DNA from 3 places in the Pseudoalteromonas sp. SaAl2 genome. Region 2 is predicted to be linked to each of the others. Evidence: predicted binding sites of a transcription regulator. Region 2 holds the regulator's gene; each other region holds the start of a gene.
The links. Region 2 encodes sigma-54, which starts transcription at its own class of promoters, with help from an activator protein. Its sites were predicted from a motif close to GTTGGCACGNNNNTNGNNT; they were not measured.
Positions count from the first base shown of each region.

Region 1 (4,274 bases), 510 kb from region 2:
GATATAGATGGCAATCGCTTACGTGAGTTACAAGACAAGTACGACCTACAAGGTGTTACTGGCCACAGCGCACACCCAGATGTATTACGCAGGGCTGGTGCCGAAGACGCCGATATGATCATTGCGGTAACCAGCTCAGACGAAGTCAACATGGTAGCCTGCCAAGTGGCTTACAGTATTTTTAATACACCGACTAAAATAGCCCGTATTCGTTCTGAGCAATACCTAAAGTACCGTGAAAAGCTATTCCAAAACGACGATTTACCTGTTGACCACTATATTGCACCTGAGCAATTGGTGACTAAGTATATTCGCCGTTTAATCGATTACCCCGGCGCATTACAGGTATTACAGTTTGGCGATGGCATGCTGTCATTAGTGGCTGTAAAAGCGTACTACGGTGGCTTGCTGGTCGGCTATGCACTTTCAGCTCTCAAAGAGCATATTCCTAATGTTGAGACACGCGTAGCGGCTATTTATCGCCAAGGTAAAGCCATCAAGCCATTAGGTACCACCGTGATTGAAGCTGACGATGAAGTATTTTTCCTTGCAGCAACCAAACACATTCGCGCAGTAATGAACGAACTGCAAAAGCTTGAGCGCTCATACAAAAAAATTATGATCGCCGGTGGTGGTAACATTGGTGCAGGACTCGCCCGCTCGTTGGAAAAAAACCACAGTGTAAAACTGCTTGAACGCAGTAAAGAACGCGCCGAACAATTATCAGAATTACTCGACAACACCGTTGTTTTTTGTGGTGACGCTTCAGATCAAGAGCTCCTCTCTGAAGAGCACATTGAACAGGTTGATGTATTTATCGCAGTAACAAATGATGATGAAGCAAACATAATGTCAGCCATGTTAGCAAAACGCATGGGGGCACAAAAAACCATGGTGCTAATACAGCGCGGCGCATACGTTGATTTAGTACAAGGTGGCGAAATAGACATAGCAATATCACCGCAGCAAGCCACAATCTCAGCATTGCTTACTCATGTACGCCGTGGTGACATTGTTAATGTTTATTCACTGCGTAAAGGTGCTGCAGAAGCAATTGAAGCGGTAGCCCATGGCGACGAAACACACGTCAAAAGTTGTTGGTCGCGCTATTTCAGACATAAAACTCCCTGCAGGCACCACCATTGGCGCTATTGTACGAAACGACGATGTACTCATTGCCCACGACGATACCATCATCCATTCTGGCGACCACGTTATTATGTTCTTAATCGACAAGAAACATATCACTGTCGTTGAAAAACTATTCCAAGTTAGCGCCATTTTCTTGTAAACATAAAAAAGCAGCTTTGCCTATTTTATAAGGTAAAGCTGCTTTAACGTATATGAAGTGAAATTACCGTATTTTCTATTACCAAACAGTACTACTGTACTTTAGAGAACTCTTCTTTTGAAAGTTCGCCATTTTGGTCAGTATCTAACGCCGAAAAAATTTCAACAAGTTGCGCATTCACAGAGGCTTCTTTTTGGCTAATTACGCCATCGCCATCTGTATCGAATGTGTCAAAGCTCACAGCAGCAAAAGCAGCAGATGAAGTTGCAAGGGCAAGAATAGCGAGTGTTGTATTAATATGTTTCATAATTTGTATCCTAATAAATAAAGGGTAAGAAATCCTTTTCAGAGATCCATTATGTGATAAAATTCACATTAAGCTTCTGAAAACTCTTGTTTTGAAAGCTCACCATTGCCATCAGTATCAAGCTCTGAAAATTGACTCATCAACTTTGCATCCACCGACGCTTCGCTTTGACTAATTACACCATTGCCATCAACATCTAAAGTATCAAAGTCTGTGCCAGCAAAAGCGGCTGATGAAGATGCAAGTGCGATAAGTGCTAATGTTTTATTTAATGTGTTCATAATAAAATTCCTTCAGTTTCTATCTGTTAATGCATAAATTAGTAAGAGTGGAAATCCTTTTCTAAGATCCCTGTGGCTCTATTAAGCCTTTGAAAACTCTTCTTTCGAAAGTTCACCGTTGCCGTCTGTATCCAGCTCTGTAAACTTACTCATTAATGCAGCATCAACTGATGCTTCGCTTTGGCTGATAACACCATTGCCATCTACGTCAAGCGTATCGAAGTCTGTAGCAGCAAATGCCGCTGATGAAGAAGCTAGTGCGATAAGTGCTAAGGTTTTATTTAATGTGTTCATAATCAATCTTCCTTCAAAGTTTATGTACGATGCGATTAAAAGCTTAACCACGTTTTCGTTTCGTTCGAGTTAAGTATTACAACTTCAATGCCAAGATTGATAAACCCTTTTAAAACATACAGTTGAAAGGAATATCAGCAATAATAACAACTATTTGCTGAAATATATGTTGCTGTTTAGCAACACCTCTTCCCTAACGAAAATAAAAACCTTTATTTTCAAACAGTTAGATTTAATAAAAAAGACACAATATTGAAGAAGGGATAATTAAAAGGGTTTTATTAACTAAAATAGAGGTAAACGCTTGCTGAACAGCATTTTTTGAAGAAGCTTATTAAATTAATTTAACTTCTTAACATGTTGATTAAATTTAACTATTTAATTTATTTTTATAAAATCTATAAATTAATTCGTCGTATTTGTGTAAATCGTAAGGTTTGTTGCAAATAAGCGAAAGCAGTGATTTAAATCACTGCGCTTTATTTTATAAAACAACCTCAGTAGTTACTTTGGTCTTTACTGAATTAGCAATAAAGCATAGTTCATGTGCTTGATGATGCAATTCTTCAAGCTGCTCGATAGTTGCTTGCTCGCCAGAGAACTTAACGCACGGTTTTAACACAACCTCAGTCATGGCCATACGGTTATCAGCCCCTTTTTCCATTACGCCAACAGCATTATCGGTATAACTCTGAACCACAAACCGCTTTTTTGCAGCTATTGATAAAAAGAACAACATATGGCAACTCGAAAGTGAGGCTATAAAAGCCTCTTCTGGGTCAACATTTTCAGCAACTGAGTAAGGTAATGGCACGATATGTGGCGATGACGAGGCTTCAATGGCCGCTCCACCATCAAACTGCCACTGGTGAGCTCGGCTGTATTTATTATCTACAAACGATTCGCTAGGGTTGCGTGACCAAGTCACTTTCGCACTATACTCAGACATTAAAACTCCCACCTTATATAAATTTACACATCCCGCAGCCTAATACTGCATTAGGTCTGTCACGGTAGCTATAACGATTATAAAAACTCTCCCTCCCTTTAACTGAAAACAATCCTACTGTTGCACCTTTTTTTGCTGCGCCCGTCAAATACATTTCTATATTATTCATAATCAATGCACCAATACCTTGCCTTTGAAAGTCTGGTTCGACAGCCACATCTTGAACATAAAAAAATAAGCCTCCATCACCAATTACACGACCCATTCCAATCAGTCTCTGTTCTTGGCGGATCACGACATGAAATAGTGAGTTATATAAACTAACACTTGCCATCTGTTTATCTACCTCACCCCATCCTACCTTTTCCCTCAAAAAAATATATTCTTCAAGGGTCGGGGCGTTAAATTCCACTTTCAATTTATCGTCTAGCATTAAATATGACTCCTGCTCTAATACACTAAAACCAGTAAGCTTAAATAATTAAAGAAAAAGCGCTTAACCAAATCAACTGCACACCATATGCTAATCTTTGATAAGCCCCTGCATTTGTGCGCTGTTTAAATGCTTTAGTTAGCTTGAAGCAAAAATAACAGGTGACGCAAACAAAGCAGGCTGAAAACACTCTAAAGCTAATGGATAAGTAATCACTTATCGCGATTAAAATTGGCGCGATCAATAATGACAATAGCATAACTAATCCTGCCCAAGAATGGACTTGGCAAGTTACAGTAGGTGATTCTGTATAAGGGTTTGCATCCATTGGGAAATACCCAGCGACCCAAGTTCCTATACCATGGACAATAGAAAGCCAGCCCACTAAAACAACTAATATAGGTGCATTTTCAAGATTAATTACATACCAACCAAAAGCGCAAAAAAGTATGCCTAAAGGGTAGTTGTTTATAAGGGGAGATAATTTTTCTGTCGCACTTCCTGCTGCGCCAAGCTCGCTGCAAAATTGTTTATTATGGCTATAAGTTTAGCGACTGTAAAAACACCAATTACAATCCAAATACTTGCGATAATTGCAGTATAAGCTAATAATTCAAACATAATTTACTTCCATGTGTAGTCAAACTACCATGATAATAAACTCGTTCAGTGACCTTGTATACTTTGCGTATTAAATATGAAAAAAGCAGCCTGAGGTT
Region 1 is NZ_CM129605.1:3,543,253-3,547,526, reverse strand. Features, by position in the region: partial or broken gene trkA (Trk system potassium transporter TrkA) at 1-1,291, shown strand, start outside; gene ACU8V8_RS16680 (EF-hand domain-containing protein) at 1,383-1,598, opposite strand; gene ACU8V8_RS16675 (calmodulin) at 1,667-1,879, opposite strand; gene ACU8V8_RS16670 (EF-hand domain-containing protein) at 1,961-2,173, opposite strand; gene ACU8V8_RS16665 (OsmC family protein) at 2,658-3,122, opposite strand; gene ACU8V8_RS16660 (GNAT family N-acetyltransferase) at 3,136-3,555, opposite strand; partial or broken gene ACU8V8_RS16655 (DUF998 domain-containing protein) at 3,596-4,176, opposite strand.
Region 1: ACU8V8_RS16670 (EF-hand domain-containing protein) is a predicted target of sigma-54. The motif match lies at 2,250-2,268, and genes of this name have one in related genera.

Region 2 (4,274 bases):
TTGCCCGCCGGTACAACCAATAGCAATAGTTAGATAGCTGCGGTTATTACGCTCTAAGTGAGGCAGCCAAGTTTGTACAAAGGTCTGAATCTGCCAAGTAAACTTTTGTACTATGCTGTGGCTAGCTAAATAGTCTTTTACTGGTTGATCTAGGCCTGTAAGTGGCTTTAGCTCAGGCTCCCAGTGTGGGTTTGGTAAAAATCGGGCATCAAATACGTAATCAGCTTCTTTAGGGATACCGTGCTTAAAACCAAAAGATTCAAAAGTGATAATTAACTTTTTATCTTTTTTACCTAAAATCTTCTCACGAATTGATTCTGCTAATTGGTGAACGCTCAACTCTGTTGTATCAAGAATAAAATCAGCACGAGTGATCAATACATCAAGCAATACTTTTTCTTGTTTGATGGCTAAATCAAGGGGCAGAGAATCTAACGATAAAGGGTGCAAACGGCGAGTTTCAGAAAAGCGTTTGATCAGCGTTTGGTCGTCACTGTCTAAATAAAATAAAGTTGGGTTTGCAAAGCCAGGTAAATACTCAAGAATGTCATTAAACTCTTCTTGTTCTTTTGGCAGATTGCGCACATCAATACTAACTGCTGTTTTATCATAGTTATCAGAAACGCTTCGTACGAGTGAAGGCAGCAAGTTCACAGGAATATTATCAACACAATAATAACCTAGATCTTCTAATACGCGAAGGGCAACAGATTTACCAGAACCTGAACGCCCACTGATGATAATTAACTCCATGTAATGACTCCTTCACTTTCCTAAGACAGCTCGACAATAACTTGGTATAAGTCGTGGTCAGATTTAGCGCTACGTAATTGTTTACAAAAAATCTTTATCGTTAAGTTTATCAGCAATTGTGGCCAAGGTCTTTAAATGAAGTTGGCTGTCACCATCAGGTACGATGAGTGCCACAAATATATCTACAGGACGGTTATCAATCGCATCAAAGTTAATGGGCGTTTCGCTCACTAGTATCAGTGCTAATGGAGTATCAACACCCGTTATTCTACCGTGAGGAATAGCAATTCCACGGCCAATACCTGTGCTACCTAATTTTTCTCGATTAAGTAACGAGTTAAGAATTTCTTGTTCTGAAAGGTGAGGGAGTTGTTCATGAGCCAACTGGCTAATAAATTCTAAAATTCGTTTTTTGCTATTAAAAAGGACCGCAGCTTTACTGCAGTCCTTACAAGTAAGTGAACTTAGTTTCATAATATTAGTGTCGAGCGTGCTTCTCTTTGTGTTTGATAACTTGACGGTCTAGTTTATCTATTAGGGCGTCAATCGCAGCGTACATGTCTTGATGTTCGGTTGAAGCAAATAAATCAGCACCACTGAGGTGTATTGTGGCTTCTGCTTTTTGGCTTAGCTTTTCTACGTCTAAAATGACGTGCACGTTGTTTATATGATCAAAGTGCCTTTCAAGCTTTGCAAACTTATTGTGTACATAGTCTCTAAGTGAATCGGTAATTTCTACGTGACGACCAGTTAAATTCAGTTGCATAAGCATTTTCCTTCTTTGTTTTTTTACGCCTTAAATCAAACTCTTTCTTTGATTCGACGGTGGAATAGCCAGTGACTCGCGATATTTTGCAATTGTACGTCTAGCTACTTTGATACCTTGCTCTGCCAATATATCTGCAATTTTGCTATCACTCAATGGTTTCGCTGAGTTTTCTGCGCTAATTAATTTTCTAATTAATGCGCGGATCGCTGTAGATGAACATTCACCACCGTTTTCAGTGCTCACATGGCTTGAGAAAAAATACTTTAACTCAAAAATCCCTCTTGGGGTGTGCATGTACTTTTGCGTGGTAACACGTGAGATGGTTGATTCATGCATCTCTACCATTTCAGCAACATCGTTTAATACCATAGGGCGCATTGCTTCAGGGCCATGCTCAAAGAACCCTTGTTGCTGTTGAACGATACAGTTGGTTACTTTAAGTAATGTGTCATTACGGCTTTCTAAACTTTTTATAAACCACTTTGCTTCTTGCAAGTGGGAGCGAATAAATTGGCTGTCGCTACTCGATTTAACCGAGCGAGACATAGCTGCATATTGGCTGTTTACTCTAATTTTAGGCATGCTATCGGGGTTTAACTCAACAACCCAACGGCCTTTAATTTTCTTTACTGAGACATCTGGAATAACGTATTCAGACTCTTCACGTACGATGCTATCCGCAGGCTTTGGGTTTAGACTGTGGATGAGTGTCATCACTTCTTTAAGTTCATCTTCCTTAAGCTTAGTCTTTTTCATCAAAGTGCGATAGTCACGACTGGCCAATAAATCGATGTGTTCAGTTAAAATCATTTTTGTCTCGCTAATCCAAGGAGTTGCGGGGTCAAATTGATTTAGTTGAATACATAAACATTCTTGCAAGCTGCGTGCACCAATACCAATTGGGTCAAACAGTTGAATACGTTTTAAAACGGCTTGCACTTCATCAAGCTCAATTTCTTCTTCGTTATTATCTTTATTTAGGCTCTCTGCAATGTCTTCACAACTTAGAGTTAAAATACCTGACTCGTCGATAGCTTCGACAATGGCAATAGCGATCGCCTCGTCGGTCGGACTAAATGGGGTGAGCTGTAACTGCCACATAATATATTCATGCAAGGTTTCGGTTGAAGCACCTTGATAAATAGATTCATCTTCAGGCATCGGGCCTGATGAGCTGGCAGGAGCAGCACTCATGTACTCATCCCAGGTCACATCCATAGCCATGTCATCACTTACTGTGTCTTTATTAAGTGCTTCGCTGCTTTCTTGTTCGTATTCGCTGGGTGTTTCATCGGCTGAGGCACTTACTGTGACATCGTCAGTGTCTTGTTTTTGTTCATTTTTGCCAGCCGTTTCATCACCAAACTCTTGCTCTTCGACCTCAAGTAATGGATTGCTGTCGAGTGCTTCTTGAATTTCTTGCTGGAGATCCAATGTACTTAACTGCAATAAGCGAATTGCTTGTTGCAGTTGTGGTGTCATTGTAAGTTGCTGGCCCATGCGCAGCTGGAGTGATTGCCTCATTTATCTCTAACAATCCTTTTATTGTGTTGTCATAATTTAGTTTAGCAGATAGTTAGCTGAGTGTTGCTTTATAGCCTAAATTGCTCACCCAGATATACATCGCGAACTGTTTGGTTGGCAAGTACATGCTCAGGAGTTCCTGATGCAATTAACTCCCCATGAGAAACTATGTAGGCTTTTTCACAAACATCAAGGGTTTCTCTTACATTATGGTCGGTTATTAGTACACCGATGCCACGGTTTTTAAGGTGCTCGATAATCTTCTTTATATCTAACACTGAAATGGGATCAACACCAGCAAAAGGCTCATCTAATAGGATAAATTTAGGATTTGCGGCTAAAGCACGCGCAATTTCAACACGGCGGCGTTCACCACCTGACAATGCCATGCCTTGACTATCACGAATGTGTTGAATGCTAAATTCATCAAGTAGGCTATCTAAGGCTTCTTCACGGGCTGTTTTATTTAGCTCTTTACGGGTTTCTAAAATCGCCATCAGGTTTTGGTAAACGGTCAATTTACGAAAAATAGATGACTCTTGTGGTAAGTAGCCAATACCCAAGCGAGCACGGCTGTGCATGGGTAATAATGTAATATCGTTATCATCAATACTAATTTTACCTTTATCGCTGGGCACTAAGCCAACAATCATATAAAAAGTGGTGGTTTTGCCTGCGCCATTAGGACCTAGCAGACCAACAATACTCCCAGCGCTAACTTCTAAGCCAACACTTTTTACAACTTGGCGGCCCTTGTAGCTTTTTGCTAAAAACTCGGCTTTTAATGTACTCATGGCTGGCCTTTTGATTTTTTGCTATCGACAGGTACTAAAATTGTATGCACGCGGTCATTTGAGTCTTCGCCTCTTTCAGCACTTATTAGCTGCTGTTCCATATCGTAGGTGATGCTTTTAGCGTTAATTTTTTGCCCTGCTTGGGTTACTTTCGCATTACCTATTAAAGTTAACAGGCGCTTTGCTACATCGTAACGAACTTCATCAGCACTGGCGCTCATTAGAGTGCCATCGGTTTGTTTTTCTTCAAAGTATGCAGGTTTGCCTGTGGCCACGAGTAACTGTTTATTATCGCCTAAGTCTTCACGTTTATGTACTTCGAGGCGATCTGCTTTAATTCGGCGGTTACCATGGATAATTTCAACGTTTTTTTCAAAAATACCGACATTAGATTTAAGCTGAGCTTGTTGTTTATCAGCGCTGATTGATACCTG
Region 2 is NZ_CM129605.1:3,029,916-3,034,189, reverse strand. Features, by position in the region: gene rapZ (RNase adapter RapZ) at 1-753, opposite strand, end outside; partial or broken gene ptsN (PTS IIA-like nitrogen regulatory protein PtsN) at 774-1,227, opposite strand; gene hpf (ribosome hibernation promoting factor) at 1,232-1,519, opposite strand; gene ACU8V8_RS14325 (RNA polymerase factor sigma-54) at 1,550-3,046, opposite strand; gene lptB (LPS export ABC transporter ATP-binding protein) at 3,115-3,840, opposite strand; gene lptA (lipopolysaccharide transport periplasmic protein LptA) at 3,837-4,274, opposite strand, start outside.

Region 3 (4,274 bases), 180 kb from region 2:
TAGGTTTTTCCATATGCTGGTTAGTAGTTCAGGACTGAATTTTTTATTATTGGACATTGTTGCACCATTTTAGTGCGTTGATGATAGATAGCAGCTTAGCACATATATTTATAATCAGAGCGCCATTATAAAAAATAGCGTAGGCTATAATGATGACTGCCGATGCATAAAGAATACACTTGTTGGGCTAACCGACAATAGTTTGCCTCTTTGGTTAAATAATTTAACTTGTAAGGAATGCTCGCCGCGGTCAACATTGCGTAGTGCAAACGTGCTAGAGTTACTGGGTTCTGCGTAAGCTACCCCATCAACGTATAATTGAATTTTAAAGCCATTCTCAAATCGCGGTGAAACTCGGCTGGTCACATAAACTGAGCCGGTATTTTCTCTAACGGTTTCTTCATGGGCTGGAGATGCGATGACAATTTTAAAGCTTATACTGGTGGCAGGTTTTGCTTCATTTAGAATACTGGTATCAGTGGTAGGCATAGAAAGTATTTGGCTTGTTAATTTAACTTCCTGCGCACCCACTTTAGGAGTATCAGAAAAAACAACTGCGCCATTTTTATCCTTCCAAGTATAAATCTTTTTATCACCTGAATAACCATAAAAGCTGAATAAAATTGTCGTCAGCAATACCAAAATCTTTGTTTTCACCCTTTAACCCTGCATTTTTTACGCTAATTAAACTTTAGTGGAGAATTAAACATTTTGCCATAAAAAAAGCCCGTAAAACGGGCCTTGAGAACACACATATATTATCTATAACTAGACAATTTTAGCTACAGCGTATTAAACGCTGTAGTACATTTCAAACTCAACAGGGTGAGTTGTCATGTTAAGCTTTTCAACTTCTTGAGACTTAAGCGAGATATAAGCATCGATTAGGTCGTCAGTGAATACACCACCTTGAGTTAAGAACTCACGATCAGCATCAAGTGCTGCTAGTGCTTCGTCTAGTGATGCTGCAACTGTTGGAATTTCAGCGGCTTCTTCTGCTGGTAAATCGTATAAATCTTTATCCATTGCATCGCCAGGGTGGATCTTGTTTTTGATACCGTCAAGGCCAGCCATAAGCATCGAAGCAAATGCAAGGTAAGGGTTCGCAGTTGGATCTGGGAAGCGAACTTCGATACGACGACCTTTTTCAGATGGTACTACTGGAATACGGATTGAAGCAGAACGGTTACGTGCTGAGTATGCAAGCATTACTGGTGCTTCAAAGCCTGGTACTAAACGTTTGTACGAGTTAGTTGACGCATTAGCAAATGCATTGATTGCTTTAGCATGCTTGATGATACCACCAATGTAATAAAGTGCATCTTCAGAAAGACCGCCGTACTTGTCGCCTGCGAATAAGTTAACACCGTCTTTAGCTAAAGACTGGTGACAGTGCATACCAGAACCGTTATCACCAACGATTGGCTTAGGCATAAACGTCGCTGTTTTTCCATATAAGTGAGCCATGTTGTGAATAACATATTTCATTTCTTGGATTTCATCTGCTTTTAATACCATGGTATTGAAGCGAGTAGCGATTTCGTTTTGACCTGCGGTTGCAACTTCGTGATGATGTGCTTCAACAACTTGACCTAGTTCTTCAAGAACTAAACACGTTGCTGAACGCCAATCTTGTGAAGAATCAACTGGTGAACATGGGAAATAACCACCTTTAACACCTGGACGGTGACCTGTATTACCGCCTTCGTATTCTTTATCTGAGTTCCATGACGCTTCTTCTGCATCAATTTTATACATAGAGCCAGACATATCTGATTTGTATTTAACATCATCAAATAGGAAGAACTCTGGCTCTGGACCAAATAATACAGTATCAGCGATACCTGTTGAACGCATATATTCTTCAGCGCGTTTCGCAACAGAGCGAGGATCACGTTCATAACCTTGCAATGTAGAAGGCTCTACCACGTCACAACGTACGATTAGTGTTGTTTCTTCTGTGAAAGGGTCAAGTTTTACTGATTCAGGAACTGGCATTAATACCATGTCCGATTCGTTAATGCCTTTCCAGCCCGCGATTGAAGAACCGTCGAACATCTTACCGTCTTCAAAAAAGTCTTCATCAACTTGGTGATGAGGAATAGAAACATGTTGTTCTTTACCTTTTGTATCAGTAAAGCGTAAATCAATGAACTTGACGTCATTTTCTTTAATAAAATCTAAAACCGATTGTGACATGTGTCCTCCAACTGTTGGGTTTTATTATTGCTGCATAATTGCTTTTGTTCTCTAGCAAGCTGATTCTGTGCCATGTTTGTAACTAGCTGTTTGCACTGTTAAAAAATATAAGCAAAGTAAATAAGTATACATTAAAGCACCATTTTGGTGCGAAGTATTTTCATATTGGTGCAATCTTTACAGGTTTCATTTAGCTGATATTTTAAACGCTCAAATCAGCATAACCCAATTGCAAAATAGTGCCAAAAATATCCTCAAAATAGCTCAAAAATTGATTTTAAGAAAATAAATGAAATTTAATTCATTTAATTGTCATATATAAAACAGATACTTAGTAAAAGTATTGAGAAAGTTTTCAAATTTATATTGGATAAACTTTCATCCATGTCATTAATGAGGGATAATATGCGCCCTTTTAAATCCTATGCTGGGACATCTGGTGAAAACGCAGATGAGTGCGTAGATCTTGCAGGATCAATGAGAATAAACTTCTCTGAGTAAATATATGAGCATCGAACAGTTAAGAAATATAGCGATTATCGCGCACGTTGACCATGGTAAAACAACTTTGGTTGACAAACTACTTGAGCAATCAGGTACATTAGAAACACGCGGCGGTAACGAAGAGCGCGTGATGGACTCAAACGACATTGAGAAAGAACGTGGTATTACCATTTTAGCTAAAAACACAGCTATTTCTTGGAAAGACTACCATATCAATATCGTAGATACCCCGGGACACGCCGATTTCGGTGGTGAAGTTGAACGCGTACTTTCGATGGCTGACTCAGTATTACTACTTGTTGATGCTCAAGAAGGTCCAATGCCGCAAACGCGTTTCGTAACGCAAAAGCATTCGCGCAAGGCTTAAAGCCAATCGTTGTTATCAATAAAATTGATAAGCCAGGCGCTCGTCCAGATTGGGTTATGGATCAAATTTTTGATTTATTCGACAACCTTGGCGCTACTGACGAACAGTTAGACTTTAAAGTAATCTACGCATCAGCTATCAACGGTTGGGCAACATTAGATTTAGACGAACCATCAGACAACATGGAACCTATGTTCAAGATGATCGTTGACGAAGTATCACCGCCGGATGCAGATCCTGAAGGTGACTTCCAAATGCAGATTTCACAGCTTGATTACAACTCTTATAAAGGTGTAATTGGTATTGGTCGTATCAAACGAGGTTCTGTTGCGCCTAACCAACAAGTTACGGTTATTAGTGCTGACGGCACCACTCGTAACGGTAAAATTGGTTCAGTACAAAGTTACCTAGGTCTTGAGCGTATCGAAACTGATAAAGCTTTCGCTGGTAACATCGTAACGGTAACTGGTCTTGGCGAGCTTAAGATTTCAGATACGCTTTGTTGTCCTAACAACGTTGAAGCGTTACCACCGCTAAGCGTTGATGAACCTACAGTAACGATGACGTTCTCTGTAAATAACTCTCCTTTCTGTGGTAAAGAAGGTAAGTTTGTAACATCACGTAATATCCGTGAGCGTTTAGACAAAGAACTAGTACACAACGTAGCACTTCGCGTTGCAGATACTGATAACCCAGATAGCTTCCGTGTTTCTGGTCGTGGTGAATTACACCTAGGTATCTTAATCGAGAACATGCGTCGTGAAGGTTACGAGCTAGCAGTATCTCGTCCAGAAGTAATCTTACGTACTGTTGATGGCGTGTTAGAAGAACCATATGAAACACTAACAATTGACTGTCAAGAAGAGCACCAGGGTTCTATCATGGAACAAATTGGTCTTCGTAAGGGTGAGCTAACTGATATGGCGCCAGATGGTAAAGGCCGTATGCGTATGGACTTTATGATCCCAAGCCGTGGTTTAATCGGTTTCCAAACTGAGTTCATGACGTTAACATCAGGTTCTGGTTTACTTTACCATACGTTCGATCACTACGGTCCGCACAAAGGTGGCGAACTAGGTGTTCGTAAGAACGGTGTAATGATTGCAAACGCAACAGGTAAAGCACTTACTAACGCATTATTTAACTTACAAGAGCGCGGCCGTTTATTCATCGGTCATGGTGTTGAAGTTTATGAAGGTATGGT
Region 3 is NZ_CM129605.1:3,212,034-3,216,307, reverse strand. Features, by position in the region: gene glnL (nitrogen regulation protein NR(II)) at 1-57, opposite strand, end outside; gene ACU8V8_RS15165 (DUF4124 domain-containing protein) at 145-657, opposite strand; gene glnA (glutamate--ammonia ligase) at 793-2,199, opposite strand; partial or broken gene typA (translational GTPase TypA) at 2,705-4,274, shown strand, end outside.
Region 3: glnA (glutamate--ammonia ligase) is a predicted target of sigma-54. The motif match lies at 2,256-2,274, and genes of this name have one in related genera.